DNA from 2 places in the Sphingobacterium sp. BIGb0116 genome. Region 2 is predicted to be linked to the other one. Evidence: riboswitches for the same ligand, from Rfam matches in the RefSeq annotation. Region 2 holds a riboswitch; the other holds the start of a gene.
What was found. A riboswitch is a leader RNA that binds a small molecule or an ion and turns the genes downstream of it on or off. The one in region 2 is predicted to bind S-adenosylmethionine.
Positions count from the first base shown of each region.

Region 1: linked by a shared signal. The riboswitch ahead of metE (5-methyltetrahydropteroyltriglutamate--homocysteine S-methyltransferase) and the one ahead of M2419_RS01015 (O-acetylhomoserine aminocarboxypropyltransferase/cysteine synthase family protein) in region 2 are both predicted to bind S-adenosylmethionine.

Region 1 covers NZ_JANUDT010000010.1:130,871-135,093, reverse strand. The annotation lists gene metE (5-methyltetrahydropteroyltriglutamate--homocysteine S-methyltransferase) at 48-2,360, opposite strand; SAM riboswitch class I at 2,439-2,542, opposite strand; gene M2419_RS22075 (response regulator transcription factor) at 2,727-3,416, opposite strand; gene M2419_RS22070 (sensor histidine kinase KdpD) at 3,519-4,223, opposite strand, start outside.
Region 2 covers NZ_JANUDT010000001.1:211,002-215,224, reverse strand. The annotation lists gene metX (homoserine O-acetyltransferase) at 1-747, opposite strand, end outside; gene M2419_RS01015 (O-acetylhomoserine aminocarboxypropyltransferase/cysteine synthase family protein) at 780-2,090, opposite strand; SAM riboswitch class I at 2,346-2,458, opposite strand; gene M2419_RS01010 (FUSC family membrane protein) at 2,641-4,223, opposite strand, start outside.

The DNA of each region.
Region 1 (4,223 bases), on a different contig from region 2:
GCCCTAGATGAAATTTCATCTAGGGCTTTATCAATATAGTTTAAGAATTATTCTGCTCTTAAGATTTTCGCAGCCTCAACCATCGACTCTAAAGCCGCTTTGGTTTCTGGCCAAGCACGAGTTTTTAAACCACAGTCAGGGTTAACCCAAAGCTGTTCTGCTGGAACTACTGCTTTTGCTTTACGCAATAGATCTACCATCTCATCTTTGCTTGGAACACGTGGTGAGTGAATGTCATAGACACCTGGACCAATATCATTTGGATATTTGAAATCACCGGCGAAAGCATTCAACAATTTCATTTGAGAACGTGAAGTCTCAATCGTGATGACGTCAGCATCCATTGCAGCGATATCTTCGATTACATTATTGAACTCAGAGTAACACATGTGTGTGTGAATCTGTGTATCGTCTTCTACATTTGATGAAGAAACACGGAAAGCACGTACTGCCCAGTTCAAGTAATCTTTTTGATCAGCTTTACGTAGCGGCAATCCTTCACGGATAGCTGGTTCATCGATTTGTATGATTTTGATACCTGCTTTTTCCAACGCTTGTACTTCATCCAAGATCGCCAATGCAATTTGGTAAGTCGTTGTTGAACGCGGTTGATCATTACGTACGAAAGACCATTGTAAGATAGTAACCGGACCAGTCAACATACCTTTAACCGGACGGTTAGTCAATGATTGCGCGTATGAAGACCAACGGACAGTCATATCTTCAGGACGGTATACATCACCATAGATAATTGGAGGTTTTACACAACGTGAACCGTAAGATTGTACCCAGCCGTTTTGTGTGAAAGCGTAACCAGCCAATTGTTCACCGAAGTATTCAACCATGTCGTTACGTTCGAATTCGCCGTGTACTAATACGTCGATATCTAATTGCTCTTGAAGACGGATTGTGTTCTCAGTTTCTTCTGCGATTGCTTTATCATATTCTGCCTGCGTGATAGCACCTTTTTTCAAGTCTGCTCTCCATTTACGAACATCTTTCGTTTGTGGGAATGAACCAATAGTTGTAGTAGGGAATGCCGGCAAGTTGAATTTCGCTTGTTGCGCTGCTTTACGGTCAGCAAATGCTGAAGTACGTTTTGCATCGTTATCAGTGATATTGCTTGTACGTGTTTTAACCTCTGGTTTGTGGATCAATGGAGAAGTACGACGACTTTCAGCAGCAGCTTTGTTAGCTTCGAAGCGTTTTGCTGTTTCAGCATCAACTTCACCTTCCGCTAGTACGGCTAAGTCTTTTACCTCAGCTAATTTTTGTTTAGCAAATGCTAACCAGTTTTTTACTTCAGCTGGTAGCGATTGCTCATTGTGCTCATTGTCTAAGTCAAAAGGAACGTGCAACAATGATGAAGAAGGAGCTACCCATACACGGTCTTTTCCTAATGCATCAACAGCCTGTTTGATTTTAACCAATGATTTTTCGTAATCATTTTTCCAGATGTTACGGCCTTCAACAATACCCAAAGATAATGTTAATGAAGCAGGAACTTTAGCTAGTACCGTATCCAATTGGTTTTCACCGCGTACCAGATCTAAATGTAAAGCATGGATAGGTAGGTTAACTGCGATATCTTCGTTGTCTTTTAAAGCTTCGAAGTAAGTAGTCGCGATTAATTTGATATTTTTTGCTGCTGCAGCTAATTTTTCGAAAGTAGGTTGATATAAAGCTTTTACTTTAGCATCTAAATCCAATGCTAAGAAAGGCTCGTCAATCTGAACATATTGGGCACCAGCCTCAGCTAGTTTAGCTAATATTTGCTCATATACTGGAACAAGTTTATCCAATAAATCGATGCGGTCGAAGCCAGCTTCTTTTTCTTTACCGATCAAAAGGTAAGTGATAGGACCTAGTAGAACTGGTTTAGTATCGATGCCCAATGATTTTGCTTCGTTATATTCATTTAAGAATTTTTCGGACGTCAATTTGAATTCTTGATCTTTTGTGAATTCTGGCACCATATAGTGGTAGTTGGTATCCAACCACTTGGTCATTTCCATTGCAGTCACGTCGATTCCTTCTTGTTGGAAACCACGCGCCATGGCAAAATATAGATCTAAGCTGTAATTGTTGTCTACTTTATTCAATAAAGAATGGTAACGAGCAGGAATTGCACCAACAGTAAGGGTTAAATCCAATACTTGATCGTAAAAAGAGAAATCATTGGAAGGGATCAAATCTATTCCAGCATCTTTTTGTGTTTTCCAATTGCCTTCACGAATTTTTTTTGCGGTGTCCAATAATTCCTCAACAGAAGATTTTTTAGCCCAATAGGCCTCATTGGCTTTTTTCAATTCGCGGAACGCGCCCACACGAGGGTAACCTAAATTGTTAGTCAATAACATAATGAATGTTTTTAATATTTCTTTTTCAACTATATTTCTTGCTAGAGAGAGAAGGACACACTAGAATTCGGTGACTTCGGCTTATCATTCCCATATCAAGTAGGGTAGAATTTAGCACCTTGTCAAGGGACAGGTTGCTAAGGCTTCATCGGGTCTATTCCCTCTGCCTTTCTCTATAAGCGACGCTAAGTTAGAACATTTCTTTTTGAAATGCAAATTTTTTATAAAAGTGCATCAATTTTTTATATTCTACTAAGGATAAAATTGTTTTGTTCTTTTCTTTTCATCCGTGATTTAGTGTATGCCATGTTTCAATACGTTGTGGCATAAAAAATGGGGAATGACTGTTTCTCATTCCCCATTCTTTTAGCTCACCAAAAGTTTGTAACCTTTTCCGTGCACATTGACAATTTCAACCTTACTATCTTCTTTTAGATATTTACGAAGTTTACTGAGAAATACATCCATACTTCTACCCGTAAAGTAGTTGTCATCATGCCATATTTTTAATAAAGCTTCTTCCCGGGTCAGCACATCATTTTTCTTTAAACAAAGCAAACGTAGTAGTTCCGCTTCTTTGGTGGATAGTTTTTGCATCTGTCCTTTGTAAGAAATTTGCTGACTTGTATAATCAAAGAAATAATCACCAATTTCAAATTTATCAGCAACCACTTCCTCTTCTTTGTCTCGAACACTGCGCTTCAGCAAAGCATTGATGCGGAGCAATAATTCCTCCACTCGAAAAGGCTTTGTGATATAATCATCTCCCCCTAATTCAAAGGCTTCGGTTTTATCTTCCATCATCCCCTTTGCTGTGGCAAAGATAATAGGAACAGTGTTGTTTGTTTTTCTGATTTCACGTCCAACTGTAAATCCGTCCTTTTTTGGCATCATGACATCGAAAATACAGAGGTCGTAGTTATTTTTTTTGAATTGAGAAATCGCTTCATCTCCATCCGTGCATAATGTGACGTCAAATTTTCCCTTTAATTCGAGATAGTCTTTTAAAAGATCCCCCAAATTAGGATCATCTTCTGCTAATAATATCTTTTGCATAATGATTATATTAATTTTCACCAATGTCCCTTGATGCTGATAAATCAGCTTTCCTCAACCTTTGAAATTTTTTAAAGAGGAAATATACAAAAAAGGAACGTTTTATTTTTTAATAGGCAAAATTACTTCAAAGGTCGTGCCCTTATCTTTTTCACTTTTAACTGTAATTTTTCCGTTCAGCCTTCTCAGGATGTCCTGTACATAACTTAAGCCAAGACCAAATCCTTTGACATTATGAACATTTCCAGTTGGAATACGGTAGAACTGGTCGAAAATCTTTTGCAGGTGATCCCGGCTCATCCCAATACCGTTGTCGGCAATAGTGACGACAATGGTATCGCCAACATTTTTTGAATTGATGTTGACATGTAAATCTCCTTTGCTGTACTTGATGGCATTATCCAATAAATTGTAAAATACATTCGAAAAATGTAACTCATCACCGATGACAATATCCTTTGTCGCTGCAAGATCTATACTGAATTTTCCGCCGATATTCTGCATGCGTAGCTGCATACTGTCCGTTACTGCAGAAACAAGATCATTGATGCTTACTTCTACCTGGTCGAGTTTTAGCGTTTCTTTTTCTAGTCTTGCCAAATCGAGTACACGTTCAATATGATTTCCGAGTCTAACATTTTCGTCGTAGATGATATTAGCCAATTTCTGAACGCGCTTGTGGTCGGCATTGATGTCTGGATCTTTAAGTGACTCACTAGCAATCATAATTGTTGCAACAGGTGTTTTAAACTCATGCGTCATGTTGTTGATGAAATCTGTTTTCATTTCCGAAACTTTCTTTTGTCT
Region 2 (4,223 bases):
GTACGCATTATAGCGTTTCACCAATTTTTCACCCTGATAGTTTTGATAGGAGGATGCTTTATAATGATCGAGTTTTTCGTTATCATCCTCCTTTTGTGTGTTGGCATACGTTGTATAGTTGCGGTAAGACAACAGTGCCATAGCGCGTGCAACTTTTAAACCCTTAGCTCCGCCATCGGGATGATTGGCGTAAAAGGTTCGATCAGTTGTAATGGCAAGACGTTGACTTTCATTGAATGCAATACCCCATGGTGAATGGACGGCATTTGTTCCAACGACGATTAGATGGTTGATGGCTATACTGTGCGATACGGCCCATTCCAATGCTTGTTGACCGCCCAATGAGCCGCCAATAAGGATCTCTATTTGTTTGATATCCAGGTGGTCTGCAAGAAATTGATGTGCATTGACCAAATCCCTTACTGTAAATTCAGGAAAAGATAGGTAGTAAGGCTGTCCAGTAGCTGGGTTTACAGATAGCGGATTACTGCTATTATATGCTGATCCTATGACATTGGCGCAGATAATATAATAATCGTTTGAATCAAATAATTCACCTGTTCCAAAAAGACCGGACCACCAATCCAGTACATCTGCATTAGCCGTAAGTGCATGGCAAACCCAGATCACATTACTGCGATCTGCGTTGGGTTTGCCAAATGTTTCATAACTGATTTGTAAATCAGTAAGCTCTCTTCCATTTTCAAATACAAAAGGCTCCGGGTGCAGATAAATATGCTTACTCATTTTACGTTTAAGTTTAAGCCGAAAAAATCTGATTATTTAATTTTATCAAAAGCTTGTTGTAAATCAGCTTTGATGTCATCAATATGTTCTATTCCTACAGAAAGGCGTAATAAACCTTTGAACACTCCAGCATTGGCTTGATCTTCATCACTCAATTGTTGGTGAGTAGTCGCTGCTGGATGGATAATCAATGACTTCGTATCACCGACATTGGCCAAGTGACTGATCAATTCTAAGCTGTCGATAAAGCTATTGGCCTTCTGTGCTGCGTCACCCTTGAGCTGGAAAGAAAGCACCGCACCATAGCCATTTTTAAGGTATTTTTGTGCGTTAGCGAAGCTCGGAGAGCTTTTTAAGCCCGGATAGTTTACTTTTTCTACCTGTGGATGCGCCTCAAGCCATTTAGCTACCTCTAAAGTGTTATCTACATGGCGTTGCACCCGTAAAGACAGCGTTTCAAGCCCTTGTAATAATAAGAATGAATTGAAAGGGGAGAGTGCTGGCCCGAAATCCCGAAGCCCTTCCACACGTGCCCGAATGGCAAATTGAATATTTCCAAACGGTCCGCCTTCACCGAAAACTTCGGAAAAAACTAAGCCATGATAGCCTTCAGATGGTTCGGAAAATTGAGGGTATTTTCCATTGCCCCAATTGTAGTTTCCGCCGTCGACGATGACACCGCCAATGCTTGTGCCATGTCCACCGATCCATTTAGTAGCCGATTCAACAACCACATTCGCACCGTACTCCAAAGGTTTAAATAAATAACCCCCAGCTCCAAAAGTATTATCGACGATTAATGGTAAGTCATATTTTTTTGCTACGGCAGCAATTTTCTCAAAGTCTGGAATATTGAAACTTGGGTTTCCAATTGTTTCAACATAGATGGCCTTTGTTTTATCATCAATGAGGGCTTCAATTTTATCTGCCTCGGCGTCCGTTGCAAATCGAGCTTCGATGCCCAGGCGTTTAAAAGAAACTTTAAACTGGTTAAATGTACCGCCGTATAAGTTGGATCCGGCAACAAAATTGTCACCACTTTCCAAGATATTATTTAAAGCTATAAACTGTGCTGCCTGGCCAGATGCAACAGCAACAGCTGCGACTCCACCTTCCAGTGCCGCAATACGTTGTTCGAAAACATCCGTAGTAGGATTCATAATCCGTGTATAGATATTGCCGAACTGCTTTAATGCAAATAAGTTTGCGCCGTGTTCGGCATTTTCAAATACAAAAGATGTTGTTTGATATATAGGAACTGCTCTAGATCCCGTAGTAGGATCAGCGACTTGGCCAGCGTGAACCTGAAGAGTTTCGAATTTTAAATTTTTGTTTGAAGACATAATATATCAGATTTTAAGGGTTCAAAAAGAAATTGCTAAGTAAAAAGAGAAGCATACACACCTCGTTGAAGGGTCTGTTAAATCTTTATCCAAGAAAAAGGAAATGATTTTTAACAAGCATGGAAGTGCATATGCATACGCATTCGCATCAATACAGTTGTACGATGACTTACACTTTCGCTTATCGTGTGGTTCACTTGTGTTGAACCTGAATTTTTAATGGACTTCAGTAGTTTAATAATCATTGTCTTATGTCATTTATATGCTCCAAAACGATATTGTTTTGGACAGGAATTGGCACCTTTTCAAACAAATTGAAGGTTGCCAGTGGGTCATTGAGCCAGTCTCTCGCCACTTCTTTATAAATCAAGACCTACTGATTAAGGGAGGTGTTGATTAGAAATCTTCTTTCGAAGACGACACAAATATAAACTCTTTTTTTATTAAAGCAAAAGAAAAGCTATTTTTTAGTTAAAGGAATTTTGAATAACATACCGATCGGGATCGCATATCGTCGGATGAAACCGGATAAATAACTGTCAATCGGGTATTATGATTTCTTTAAGTTGATCCGTTCCGCAATTTGATTTAAATCTGTTAAAAGAGGTTTAAGTGCATCAATTCTACTATGGATATCATACGCTAGGTGGCGATTCGTCTTTTTGCTTAACGATAACGAAAGCCCCACCAAATGGGAGTTGACCTGATAAGAGAGTGCCTGAAAATGGTGGATATGCGACCAATCTATCCATTTATGCTCGGGTTCTTTTTTCATTTGATTGATAGCGTCTGAAAACAGGGCCATGGCAGTCTGCGCTTTTTTGCGAGCCAGTCGTATATCAAAAGAACTTTGTTTCTCGTCCGACAGACGGTTATTGATGGTTTGGAAATAATGCTCGTTGTAAAGGGATACCTCTTTTGCCAGCTGAACCATGCCTGTGCTTTGGCGTACAGGTATCAAGAAATAACCTGCTATAGCCAAGAATGCTCCAATGAGTGTGAAAAGTATTCGGCTGCCTAAAATGAGATTGATATTGCCTTCGAACAAATTGAGCGCAATCACAATTCCCAAGGTAATAAAGATGACACTGACCATATAATTAGATCGGTTGAACAAAAAGAATCCGAAAAGACCTAATGCAGCTATGGTAAGGAGAGCTGGGAGAAAATGAATAGAAATTAAGCAGAATATACCAACTATTATACCCGAGAATGTGCCTACAATACGCTCTATATTACGCTTTTTTGTCATTGAAAATGCTGGTCTGGCAACAATAGCGATCGTCAGTAAGATCCAATAGGTATATTTAAAATCCAAAAATAAAATACCGATCAATGCGCCTGTTCCAAAAAGAAGAGCCATCCGAACGGCAAATCGAAAAAGCGGGTTATTCAGATGGAGTTTACTTTTTAGATCAGCAAGATTGCGCAAAGGTCGATTGATAAATTGCTGGTACTCACTGCTGTCAATCTTATCCTGAATTTCCTGATTTTGATAAAAAGCTACCTGAATTCGGTTGAGTACTTCAATAATTGCTTCGATGTTGCTTATGATCGAACATAATATACTTTTTGCTTGACCGGTCTGCTGTTCTTGAATTTCTTTTAAATCCTGTAAGAGGGCATTAATTTTAAAGTTATTGTGATATAATTGATGCGCATACCGAAACCTCTTGTTAGGTTGTGAAAAGCTATCAATTTCTAAAGCTAATAATTTGATTGTGTGACGAATTAAAGGGAGGCTGCCCGTGTCTGCAAGATTTTTGCGAATCGCATCATAGTCGTGATCAAGTGCAATAATTAACTCATGAAGGTCAATTAACCCATAAACCTGACTGAGCCAATAATTGCTTTTATGCCACTGTTGACTTATGATTTTTTTTTCTCGAAAAAGAAGAGACCTGATTTGTTCCTGTTGTTCGCTGATCAGGCCATGAATTTTGCCTACGCGACTGTACGTTATATTCAAAGGAATATTGGGATCGTAAGACTGTGATCGTATCAATAGAAATTGGGACAATCCATGAAAACCATTGGCCATCGCATGTTTTAGCGAGCGATAAGGTTGTATATAGGCTTGTAAAAGGCTAAAAAAGTAGTATATAATGGAACCTGTTGTAATCTGTAAACTAA